Regions from separate parts of the Priestia sp. YIM B13486 genome, predicted to be linked through region 4. Evidence: riboswitches for the same ligand, from Rfam matches in the RefSeq annotation. Region 4 holds a riboswitch; each other region holds the start of a gene.
What was found. Region 4 has a riboswitch for cobalamin ahead of nikA (nickel ABC transporter substrate-binding protein). Riboswitches for the same ligand answer to the same signal wherever they lie in the genome.

Region 1: another riboswitch for cobalamin. It lies ahead of ACFX4G_RS11115 (cobyric acid synthase); the one in region 4 lies ahead of nikA (nickel ABC transporter substrate-binding protein).
Region 2: another riboswitch for cobalamin. It lies ahead of ACFX4G_RS05240 (ABC transporter substrate-binding protein); the one in region 4 lies ahead of nikA (nickel ABC transporter substrate-binding protein).
Region 3: another riboswitch for cobalamin. It lies ahead of ACFX4G_RS20105 (HoxN/HupN/NixA family nickel/cobalt transporter); the one in region 4 lies ahead of nikA (nickel ABC transporter substrate-binding protein).

The regions. Positions count from the first base shown of each region.
Region 1 is NZ_JBHZOZ010000003.1:526,080-529,223, forward strand. It holds gene ACFX4G_RS11105 (APC family permease) at 1-756, shown strand, start outside; gene ACFX4G_RS11110 (YdcF family protein) at 819-1,382, opposite strand; cobalamin riboswitch at 1,530-1,709, shown strand; gene ACFX4G_RS11115 (cobyric acid synthase) at 1,802-3,144, shown strand, end outside.
Region 2 is NZ_JBHZOZ010000002.1:205,625-208,768, forward strand. It holds gene ACFX4G_RS05230 (YpjP family protein) at 1-429, shown strand, start outside; gene ACFX4G_RS05235 (thioredoxin family protein) at 618-932, shown strand; cobalamin riboswitch at 1,023-1,155, shown strand; gene ACFX4G_RS05240 (ABC transporter substrate-binding protein) at 1,414-2,373, shown strand; gene ACFX4G_RS05245 (adenosylcobinamide amidohydrolase) at 2,462-3,070, shown strand; gene cbiB (adenosylcobinamide-phosphate synthase CbiB) at 3,075-3,144, shown strand, end outside.
Region 3 is NZ_JBHZOZ010000008.1:93,906-97,049, forward strand. It holds gene ACFX4G_RS20100 (M20 family metallopeptidase) at 1-174, opposite strand, end outside; gene ACFX4G_RS20105 (HoxN/HupN/NixA family nickel/cobalt transporter) at 404-1,201, opposite strand; cobalamin riboswitch at 1,335-1,517, opposite strand; gene ACFX4G_RS20110 (organic hydroperoxide resistance protein) at 1,623-2,042, opposite strand; gene ACFX4G_RS20115 (undecaprenyl-diphosphatase) at 2,195-2,788, opposite strand; gene ACFX4G_RS20120 (ABC transporter ATP-binding protein) at 2,935-3,144, opposite strand, start outside.
Region 4 is NZ_JBHZOZ010000012.1:34,918-38,061, reverse strand. It holds gene ACFX4G_RS23060 (GNAT family N-acetyltransferase) at 1-99, opposite strand, end outside; gene nikA (nickel ABC transporter substrate-binding protein) at 171-1,712, opposite strand; cobalamin riboswitch at 1,855-2,046, opposite strand; gene ftsZ (cell division protein FtsZ) at 2,049-3,053, opposite strand.

The DNA.
Region 1 (3,144 bases), on a different contig from region 4:
ATTCAAGAGCAATTCTCTTTACCATTTAAAGATATTGCACTTATTTTAGGCCTTGGCTGGTTAGTAACGCTTGTTATTTTTGATGCTATTTTATCACCAGGCGGTAACGGGAACATCTTCATGAATACAACTTCTCGTTTAGTTTATGCGTGGTCTCGTAATGGAACATTATTTAAACGTTTCTCAAAAGTAGATAAGAAAACAGGAATTCCACGTGCGTCACTATGGCTATCATTTGGAATGTCCGTATTCTGGACACTGCCATTTCCTTCTTGGGAAGCGCTAGTAAACGTATGTTCAGTGGCACTTATTCTGTCTTATGCGATTGCGCCAATTTCAGCTGCTGCATTCAGAGTAAATGCAAAAGACCTTAAAAAACCTTTTAAATTAAAAGGCATGAGCGTTATTGCTCCTGTTTCATTTATTTTCTGTTCATACATCGTATATTGGTCAGGGTGGACGACAATTTCTTGGCTGCTAGGATCACAGCTTCTAATGGTTGTTATCTACGTAGCGTTTAAGAAATACGTACCAACTGACGTTGTAAAATTTGCACAGCAGCTTAAATCTGCTTGGTGGCTAGTTGCTTATTATATTATTATGCTTGTTATCTCTTATCTAGGTTCATTTGGTGGAGGACAAGGTGTGCTAAGCAACCCGCTTGACTTAATTTTAATTGCCCTTGTTTCACTTGGTATTTTCTACTGGGCGAAATACACAGGTTTACCAAAAGCAGTTATCGATACAGATGATTAATAAAAAACACGGCATGAATTCATGCCGTGTTTTTTATTTGTAGAGCTACTTACTCTATTTATTTATTTATCAAACAGCCATGTTTTTAAAATAGCAGCATACTCACGAAAGTAGGCTTGAAGTTTAATTGAATTTGGTGTTTTTGCACCTAAAGGATAAACGTCAAAGCCTTGACGTTTGGCAATAATAGAGGCGCGAAATAAATGAAAATCACTGCTAACAAGCACGACTTTTTTGTGTTGAATATCAACTTTCTGTTTAGTAAAAGTAAAATTCTCAAAAGTAGAAGTTGACTGATTTTCTTTTATAATTCGATTCTTCTTAATTCCTTCTTTCCGCAGAAAACGATAGGCTGCCTCTGCTTCAGAAATTTCTTCATCGGATCCTTTTCCACCCGTTACGATAACTTTTGTTTGTTGATTGGCTTGTAAATAAGATAAGGCCGTCTTTACTCGTTCTTTTAAACTAGGAGACATTTGGTCACCATCTACTTTAGAACCTAAAACGAGCACATAATCTGCGTTTTGTGGAACAGGCTTGTGAGCAGTTTGATACATACAAAAAGATATGATTGCTATATAAAGAACAAACACGCTGATAAAGACATAAATGATTTTTTTCTTCAACTGTGAGCACCTTCCTAGCTATTCCATAAGATGTTTGGAAAATAATTGTTATTATAGCATACGAGACCCAAATAAGTATAAACACAGTAATATATAATAATAGAAGAAAATCGTTATTGTGAATGGGTATAAAATTCGTTACAATAAAGAATAAATGATTTTAAAAGTGCCTCTAAGGAGGATAATAGGGAAATCGGTGTAAATCCGGTGCAGCCCCCGCTACTGTAAATGTGGATGAACCTGCAAAGACCCACTAGTCAAGCTAGGAAGGGTGCAGAAGTAAAATGAAGCATAAGCCAGGAGACCTGCTTTTAAAAACCCCTTATTTTTCGGTGGGAGAAATAAGTCAAGACAATGTGTTAATGAGCGCATGACCAAACCTTGACTTCTACAGTTAAGGTTTTTTTATGTGGTAGGGAGTGGAAAAAGTGAAAAAAGGAAAACCGCTTATGATTCAAGGAACGCACTCAGACGCTGGAAAAAGCATGATTGCTACAGCATTTTGCCGTATTTTTAAAGAAGACGGCTATCAAACTGCACCGTTTAAATCGCAAAATATGGCGCTTAATTCATACATTACAATGGATGGAAAAGAAATTGGCAGAGCGCAAGGAATTCAAGCAGAAGCGGCTGGAGTAGAAGCAACAACCAATATGAACCCTATTTTAATTAAACCTACTCGTGATCATGAATCTCAAATAGTTGTTCACGGAAAACCGCTACGTAATATGTTTGCTTTTCAGTATCGGCAAGAATTTTTTAATGAAGGTTTGAACGTTATCACGGAAGCTTATAAAGAGCTTGCCAATCATTATGATCGAATTGTGATTGAAGGCGCTGGAAGTCCTGCCGAAGTCAATTTGAACGATCGGGAACTCGTAAATATGCGCGTTGCAAAAATAGCAGAAGCGCCTGTTGTGTTAGTAGGAGATATTGATAAAGGTGGCGTTTTCGCGAGCCTAGTGGGTACTCTTCAATTGCTTCCAGATGAACACAAGTCTAGAGTTATCGGAGTGTTAATTAATAAATTCCGAGGAGATTTAGAACTTTTAAAACCAGGGTTGAAGTGGTTTGAAGAATACACGGGTGTTCCGGTTCTAGGAGTTATTCCTTATATGAACAACGTGGAAATTGATGCGGAAGATTCGTTATCACTTAGAAATTACTCAACGCTTGTGAATCCCTTAAAAGAAATTGATATTGCGGTCATCTCGTACCCGCGCATCTCAAATTTTACAGACATCGATCCTTTAAGCTTAGAAGAAGACTGTCACGTGAGGCTTGTAACCAAGCCGTCGCAATTAGGTACGCCTGATTTAATTGTTTTGCCAGGAAGCAAAAATACGATTGAAGATGCTCAGTTTTTACAAGAAAGCGGCCTGGATCTAGCCATTAATCAAGTCTTGAACACAACGAACGTTCACGTCATTGGCATCTGCGGAGGATATCAAATGCTAGGGGAGACAATTACAGACCCTGATGCAGTAGAATCTCGGATTGAATCCATTAAAGGGCTTGGCTTGCTTCCGGTGGAAACCGTTATGACAACCAGCAAAAAAACAGAAAGAGTTTCTGGGTATGTCCAGTTAGAAAATGAAAGAGTTTCGATTGAAGGCTACGAAATTCATATGGGAAAGACGGTTTCTAAGAGCACCACGAAAGCTTTTGCAGTGGTAGAGCATGAAAAAGAAGGAACGGTTAAAGACAACGTTATTGGCACGTATGTTCATGATGTGTTTCATAACGATTCTTTGCGCAGAGC
Region 2 (3,144 bases), on a different contig from region 4:
CCATATGAAGAACCAAAATATGAAGACGTTTCATCATTTGTTACGTATGCAATGGAATCAGCTGAAAAACAGTCAGTGGAAAAATTCGGAACAAAAATTGGACCTGTCATTGAAGATGAATTTCGTCAAGCAGTGTTACCTAAAATTGAAGAAGTGCTGACCGACATTGGCACTGAACGTGAACAGTCAATTCAGAATCTCGAGATAAGCGAGCATCCTGCTGCTGGCTACGGTGAAAAGATTTTCCATGTATATGACCGGGAAACCGGTCAGGACTTAATACGATTTCATGTACGGCGTGAAAATCCTCCAAAAGATGGATACTGGTTTAATTTTCACTATCATGCGGCTGCAGATAATTTTCAGAAGCATTATGATTTAGGGAAAATTTATTGGAACCGAAACATGCCGCCTAAATGGTTTAGCTGATAATAGACACAACATTCTGCGATTTCGAAATGTTAGCTTTTTTAAGCTAGCATTTTTTTACGTCTAAAACCGTTAGGGTCTAAATAAGCTGAAACATTAGCACAACGATAAAAAAATCGTTTATAATGAAGTCAGACTTCTTACCATAGAATAGTGAGAAGGAACGAATAGATGCTGGAGGTAACACAATGAAACAATTTACGGAAGAAAAACAATTTCGCGAACAAATTAAGAACGAAACACTAAGCGTTGGGATTTTTACGACAACGTGGTGTCCTGATTGCAAACGTTTGGATATGTTCATTGATGAAATCGTTGATGAAAATACAGATAAAGCATGGTTTAAAATTGACAAGGATGAGTTTGAAGAACTTTCTGCTGAAAACAATGTAATGGGTATTCCTTCTCTTCTTGTATATAAAAACGGTGAAAAAATTGCACACTTGCACAGTGCAAATGCTAAAACGCCTGAAGCGGTCCGTGAATTTTTAGCAACTCTTTAATCCCTTAAGCTGCGAGAGCATTCTCGCAGCTTTTTTTGTGAGAATGGCTATTTCCATTTTTCCATGAGTGGGGTATACTAGGACAAGTGAATAATCGTAAAGCAATAAGGTCTCAATTTAAAGATTGAGTGAAAAGGGAAGTCTGGTGAAAAACCAGCGCGGTCCCGCCACTGTAAGCGCTTTGTGCGTAAGTCAGGAGACCTGCCTTATTGTTAGCTGTGAAACCTTCGAGGAAGGGTGAAGCAGGGTAATGAACATACATATCAAGTATAGTGAACGGATTCTTTTCCTGCTTATCTTGACGTTACCTGCTTTGCTTTCAATTGAAAGTAAAGCTTTTTTATTTTGAAGCTGCCGGCGAGCAGTATACATAGTCAAAGCGGAAAAACGGGATAGCGCTGCTTTTTGCATGATCATTTGCTTTTTCTTTAACGTGGAGGTTTCGTATTCACAATGAACAATATATAGGGGGAGTATTTAGATGAAAAAATGGCTTTCGTATTCCATTATTGCACTGTTAGTCATCGTACTTGCTGCATGCGGTGCAGGCAGCCAAAGTAACAGTGATAAAAAAACGAAGCAAGATACGGCACAAACGTCACAAGCTGCATTTCCAGTGAAGGTAAAAGACGCGCGTGATAAAGAAATTACGTTGAAAAAACAGCCTAAGAAAATTGTTTCCTTAATGCCAAGTAATACGGAGATTGTATATGCCCTTGGCCTTGAAAAAGAATTAGTCGGTGTTACAAGCAACGATGATTATCCTAAAAGCGTAAAGAAAAAAGCGCAGGTAGGAGATATGAACGTTAATGCGGAAAAAGTTATTGCTTTAAATCCTGATTTAGTGCTGGCACACGCTTCAAGTATGGGCGTTTCGGATGAAGTATTTAAACAAATTGAAAGTGCGGGTATTCCGGTATTTGTTGTAAAAGATTCAACAACGTTTGATACGGTTTATGATTCTATTACGCAAATCGGTAAATTAACAGGTAAAACAAAAGAAGCTAATCAAACAATTAAAGACATGAAAGAAAAAGTAGCTTCAATTGAGAAAAAAGCAAAAACGATTTCAAAAGAAGATCGTAAAAAAGTATGGATAGAGGTATCAGGAGCTCCTGAGATTTATACAACAGGAAAAGGTACGTTCATGAACGAAATGCTTACTATGATCGGTGCTGATAACGTAGCAGCTAGTGAAAAAGGTTGGGTTAAGTTTTCTGAAGAGCAAGTTGTTAAGTTAAACCCTGACGTTATTATCGCAACGTATGATGCAGACAAAAATGAGATTATGAAGCGTCCCGCTTGGAGCAGCATGACTGCTGTAAAAGAGGGTAACATCGAGAAGGTTGATCAAAACAAAATCAATCGCTTAGGACCTCGTATTGTAGATGGCTTAGAGGACTTAGCAAAAGCAGTATACCCTGAGGTGTACAATAAATAAGAAGAGGGACCATATTCCAGTTCGAATTGAAAAGGGGATTGGTCCCTTTTCACATCTTAAAATTGAAGAAAGGCCTGAGCTTTTAATCATGAAAACCGAGACTTCTTATAAAACATACAGCTCAGGGGTTTTAGGAACAGGCATTACGGAAACGGACACCTTTTACAATCGATTTGTTCACAAAGACTATTATTCAGATACTCCTTCTTTGGAGTATGAGCAATATTTGATGAAAGAAAATGTGCGCCATGAGCAAATCGTAGGGTTGATGACAGCCGTTTGGTTAAAAGAAAGAGCGGTTTACTGTTATGAAGGCTACGGAGTAAGAGTAGCTTCCGTGATAACGGCTGGAGTAGGAAACGCAGTAGATATTACAGCTGACGAAGCTGTCCCATTTTATTCCTCTCCTGGTACAATTAATATGTTTTTTTTCGTGGAAGGTACGCTTACGGATGCAGCGTTTTTACAGCTTTTTATTGCGGCCACAGAAGCTAAAACAAAAACGCTGTCACAGCTGGGCGTCATAGATCCGGCTACAAAGACGATTGCTACGGGAACATCTACGGACAGCATCTCAGTTGCAGCGTCTCAGCAAGGACCATTATATGAATATGCAGGCTCTATGACCGCTTTAGGGCAAGCGGTAGCTAAGCTGGTGAAAATAAGCTTAGAGCAGGGACTTAAGGGAAAGAGGTGAAGAAATGAGTATTACACAAGCGATAATTGCACACATGACGGCCATGACGATTGCTTTACTAATTGACCGAATTA
Region 3 (3,144 bases), on a different contig from region 4:
CAGCTGCGTTAAATACATTCCACACTGATCTACTAACTCTTTACTGTAGGACGGTGATTCTTTTTTCACAAATCCAATTAAATCTTCAAGCATATCTTGTTCGTGTTCTTTTAAATAACTAAACACGCTTTGTTCTACCATTACCTGACTCAAATCAATTCCTCCTCCAAACAACCCCTGCTGCTTGCATTAAATGCTTTTATTTATTTTACGTATAACTATGTTCTACGTTTCACATAACGACCTTAAATTATCCTTAATTATAATGGTTTTCAGACAATTTTCCATCCTTTAAATACAGATAATACTTTAACTTATTCATAACCGACCGAAAATAGCCATAAACTTCAACAAATTCATACAAAAAAGCTTCAATCTTCAACAGATTAAAGCTTTCGTTTGACTAATTGACATTTATTTTAATATTTTTCCCTTTTGACTTCACACTCACAAAAACAAACATAGACACTAAAAAAATAAACAGAATAACGCCAACCATTTCAAAGTTTACTTCGGCCCATGGGTTAAAGAAAGTGAATGCTAAATAGAACGACACACCATACGCGAGGACAACAATAACCCAGCCCATCAAGCGGGAAGCAGATTGTCCAAATTTACTCGATTCATTCACCATTTTATGTACAATCATCGAATCGATTGTATCTGTAAGCATCATGCCAAACATAAACACTAGTCCCAACAAAAGCGGCGTATACTTGCCTGCGTTCCCTGCAGCTAGAGACCACACGGCCGTTTGACTGACCGTTTCGGCTGCTAAAGCGAACAATGCCCCTACAAGAATAATTAAAAAAGGATTCGTTGTTCCTTTTGCGATTTTCGGAATAAACTTCCCTTTTAATCCGCTCAGCTGAAACTCTTCTTCTTTATTTTTAGTTCGAAGCAAATGATATGTGTTTAATGTTCCAATCAGAAAGAGAGAGATAATGGATACCCAAGATGCAAAATGATCGAAATATGAAGGAAACGTAAAATTCTTCATCACCACGCCCAGCACCCCGGCCGTGACGGCCACCATTCCTCCATGACCTAGTGAAAACAGCGTTCCAACCCACGGGGCAAAACGGCTGCCCATTCTCCAATTATATCGGGTCTGGCCATCAATAAAAGCTAAGTGATCTGCATCCAATCCGTGCCTGATTCCTAATAAAAAGACAAGTAAAAAAACTGATAAACCTTCCATTTCCTACACTCCTTTTTTTAAAATAAAACGTAAAAAAGCCTCAATTCTATAGAAATTGAGGCCGTGTCGGCATATGAAAATAAACAGCAATTGCTCACTGCGTACCTTGATACACCGCCTCTTTCCTAGAAGAGTCAAGTGTACAGAATAGGTAGGTCTCCTGGCTTGAGATCATCATTTTCTACCGCCTTCCCCATTTTGAGTGACGATAAGATAGAAAACTCCCTGCTTACAGTGGCTGGACCGCTCGAGATTTGCACTCGATTCCCTGTTACCTCTTACGCTATGTAAGAGCACCTAAACTGTGCGAATGATTCATTTTCTTCCTCATTATACTAGTACCGCTTACAAATGAATAGAGAAAATTCAAATAAAAAAGCCCTGCTAAGCTTTACATGCTTAGCAGGGCTTTTTAAAGCAATTAAACTACTTCTACCGTTACGTCTACGTTGCCGCTGATTGCTTTTGAATACGGACAGTATGAATGAGCTAGGTCTACATATTTTTTCGCTGTTTCTAAATCTAAGCCTTCGATATGTGCTTCAAGCGCTACTCCAATTTTCACTCCTTGATCAGCTTTATCAGGAAGCAGCTGAACAGTAGCTTTTACTTCACTGCTTTTGATTTCTACGTTATGTTTTTTCAACATAAATTCTAACGCGCTGTTGAAACAAGCACTGTATCCAGCTGCAAACAGCTGCTCTGGGTTTGTTGCTGTTGTTGCTTCTCCACCAAGCGCTGGAGGTGTTGCAACGTCTAAGTTAAAGATGTTATCTAAAGAGTGAACTTCTCCTGTTCTTCCACCTGTGTTAACGACTGTTGTTTCATATAAAGCTTTCATGTATAAACCTCTCCTCTTTTTCATTAATTTTATTAAAAGTTTTTTATTTATCGTTTCTGTGATTTAATTTTACACAATTTAATTTTAAAAAACAAGTATTAAATACATTAAAAATTTCCCAATAAAAAAAGCCGCGTATTTGCGACTTTTTCTTAATAATATTGAGACTGTTCGTCATAAGCTGATTTTCGAAAAATAGACAAGTTGGTAATGGACCTCATCAGTTTCGTATTAAAAATAACATAATGAATAAACAGCGCCAGCACGCAGCCTAAAACGGCTCCTGTTAACACATCGAATGGATAATGAACGCCAACCCATACGCGTGAAAAGGCAATGAGTACGCCCATGACAACCCACATGCGTCCTGAACGTTTGAAATGCAGCCAAATGGTAAAAGTGATAACTAATGCAGATGTAGCATGATCGCTTGGAAATGAAGAATTTGCGGCGTGATCAACAAGCTGATTCACGTGGTGAGAGATAAACGGACGATCTCGATAAGCAAATAAACTAATCACTTTATTGATAATGACTCCTGTGGCACAAGCACACAAAGCTTGAAATGCTACAACACGGCTGCCGTTTTTATTAATAAGTAAAAACAAGCCGAGTAAAACGATAAGTACATACTGGGCATAATCTGCAAAGAATACCATCAGCGAATCTAGAGGCTTTACGTGTGAGGCATACTGATTCACCGCGTGGAAGATGGTATAATCTACTGAATTAATAGCTGATAACATAATCGAAATCCTTTCTTATTTTTAAATGTCATTAGCTATCTTATCAGTTTCTTGAGAAAATGAACATGTTTTTGTCAGAAGCTTCCTAACTGGTATTTATAAATAATGTATTCAGACTGAGTAGTAAACCAACGGACTTTCGCCCATTAACTCACCTGTGAGTGATCCACAATATTTTTTTGCAAAAAGATTTCCTCTAAAGAAGGTTCTTCGACGTGAACTTGATAAATGTCGATGCCGCATTGAATCAATTCGCGAATAATAAGAGGAATATTTCTTTCTTTTTGAAGCATCACTTTTGTGTACATGTGATGGTATTCAACTTCGGGACTCAACGTACGGAAAAACTGTTGAAT
Region 4 (3,144 bases):
CATAGGAAATAGCTCATTCCGCATATTCATGACAAACTGAATCACTTCAGCATCCTTTTCTTTTACTTCTTTAATTTGATACATTTGTACTTCTTGCACGTTTACTGTCACATCCTTTTATCTATCATTGTATACTTTCTCTTTTTCCTATAGGAACAACACAATATTGACTATGGCGTTACGTCTAAATGCTGAGTCAGCATATAATACTCGCTTGGATTTGTGGTCCAGTTTTTCACCTTTTGATTATAAGCAACAACAATGTTTGGATGTACAATCGATGACGTCAGCATTTCCGCATTAATCAAAGCGGTTGCTTGCTTAGCTAACTGATCTCGCTTTGCGTCATCTACGGTTAAATTTAACTGCTGAATCATTTTTGTTAGCTTATCATCATCAATCCGGCTGGCATTTAAACCACCGCCCGGCAAATAGTTCGTACTTAAATAATAGCTTGCATCTCCTCTAGGTGCTGTGATAAGGCTGTACAATGCTAAATCCCAATCATCTTTTGCCATTACATATTCATCGCTGTCTTCAACTAGGTGAATCTTAATATTAATTCCTAACTCTTTCGCATTAGACTGTATAAGCTGAGCAATCAAAGGAAGTTCTGGCAATGAGCTGTATGTGACAAGAGAGAGGGATAATGGCTTTCCATTTTTGATTACTTTGCCATTTTTGAGTTGATAGCCTGCTTTCTCTAAATATTTTTTAGCATATGCTATTCCTTTTGTCTCACTAGCAGTATTATCAGCAAAAGGAAATTGGGGTAAAAATGGACCTCGAGCCGCTGCCGCTTGATTGTTCATTATGCTGCTGACAATTTCTTTCCGGTTCAGTAAGGTATCGATAGCTTTTCTTACAGTTTCGTCTTTTAATGCGTCATTGGTTTGATTATAAAGCAATAAATGAGTACGCACACTAGGTACTCCACTTACTTTGAAAGACGAATTCGCTTGTAAAGTGCTCAAGCTTTCTAAAGGCGGGCGATAAATAATATCGGCTGTCCCGGACTGAAGAGCCGCAACTCGCGCATTAGCATCTTCGTTAAATGCATAGATCGCATTTTTCAATTTTACTTTCCCATTCCAATAATGTTCATATCTTTCTAACTTCACTTGATTTCCTTGATCGAAAGTCAAAACGTGAAATGGCCCTGTGCCAATGGGCTTCTTAGCTATACTAGAAACATCAACATCTATAATAGCTGTGTTTGGATGCACTAACTCAGAAGGAAATTTAGGCATTGGTTCTTTTAATGTAATTGTCAGCGCATGACCGTTCGCTTTCATTTCTTTAATATTTAAAGCGTTTTTCATCGCATAACTTTGATCTATCGTTCTTTGAAGAGAAGACTTAACGGCATTTGCATCTAGCGCTTTGCCATTTTGAAACGTAATGTTCTTTCTTATCGTAAATGTCCACGTAAGACCGTTATCTTTCGTTTCCCACTTTTCAGCAAGCCAGGGCTTTATTTTTAAATCATTGCTGATTTTAACAAGCGTCTCCCCTACTCCCGCACGAACTGCTGTATAATTATCATCCGTATGAGGATCAAGCGTTGCAGATGTAAAATTAAATAAAAACGTCACACTTTTATCCGTTTTCTTTCTTTCTTTTATACTTATGCTCTCTTCATTAGGAGCGCAAGCAGTGAGGCAAAGTAACACAAGAAATATCATAGATACGAGTTTTTTATTATTTATCATTGATTTTTCCACCTTCTATTTTAATACACAAAAAAGCACTTCTAAAAAGAAGTGCTTGTCTTCACAACAAATTCAGATAAACGTATCCCTTGTTTATCCTATTTTTGGTTCTGCCAAAACACCTCCCTATCCTCGTAGGTTATTGTGTGCTGCGATTTATGGCAGGTCTCCTGGCTTCAAGTCACTGCCTTATACCGCCTTCCCGTCTCTAAATAGACAGTGGCTTTTTTGACATAAGGCTCCTTGTTACAGTGGCGGGACCGCTCCGGATTTGCACCGGATTCCCTTTTAAGGCAATTGAAAAACAATTGCCACCATAAAAGCTGGTTATTTAATTTAGTAGCGTGCTCTTGAAACTCTAGAAGTAGAAGCTGATGGTGAAACATCTTCATCATCAAATCCAGTGGCAATAACGGTTACCATCATTTCGTCCTTTAAATCTTCATTGATCACGGACCCAAAAATCATATTTAAGTCCTGATCAGAAGCAGACGTGACAATATCTGCTGCTTCCTGTACTTCGTAAAGACTCAAGCTGCTGCCGCTCGTAATGTTCAACAGCACGCCTCTTGCTCCATCAATCGATGCATCTAGCAGCGGACTAGAAATCGCTTTTTTCGCTGCTTCAATTGCCCGGTCTGATCCGGAAGCTCGTCCGATACCCATAAGCGCAAATCCTTGATTAGACATGATGGTTTTTACATCAGCAAAGTCAAGGTTAATCAGCCCCGGAACAGCGATTAAATCTGAAATACCTTGAATACCTTGGCGAAGAACATTATCTGCTTCACGGAATGCTTCAAGCATAGGCGTCTTTTTATCGACAATTTCAAGCAAGCGGTCGTTTGGAATCACAATAAGGGTATCTACCGATTCATTCATCGCAGTAATACCGCCTACTGCTTGCTTCGTACGTTTATTTCCTTCAAACTTGAACGGGCGAGTGACTACTCCAATTGTTAAAGCATTTAGTTCACGGGCAATTTGGGCAATAACCGGAGCTGCTCCAGTACCGGTTCCTCCGCCCATGCCAGCTGTTACGAATACCATATCTGCGCCTTGCAGTACTTCTTGAATTTGTTCTCTGCTTTCTTCGGCTGCTTCTCTTCCCACTTCTGGATTAGCTCCTGCACCTAATCCTCGCGTTAAGGCCGCACCAATCTGCATTTTCACATCTGCTTTAGATAAGTTAAGCGCCTGAGCATCCGTATTAACGGCGATAAATTCTACTCCTTGTACACCGTGTTCAATCATACGGTTAACGGTGTTATTTCCTCCACCGCCGACCCCAATTACTTTAATTCGCACTAGTGGCGATACATCTGCATCAAATCCAAACATTCTAAGTTCCTCCTCAATGATCAAAATTACTTTCTCTTATTATCCGAAAAAACACGTGAAGAACCTTTTACTCCTATGTTTAACGCGTAAC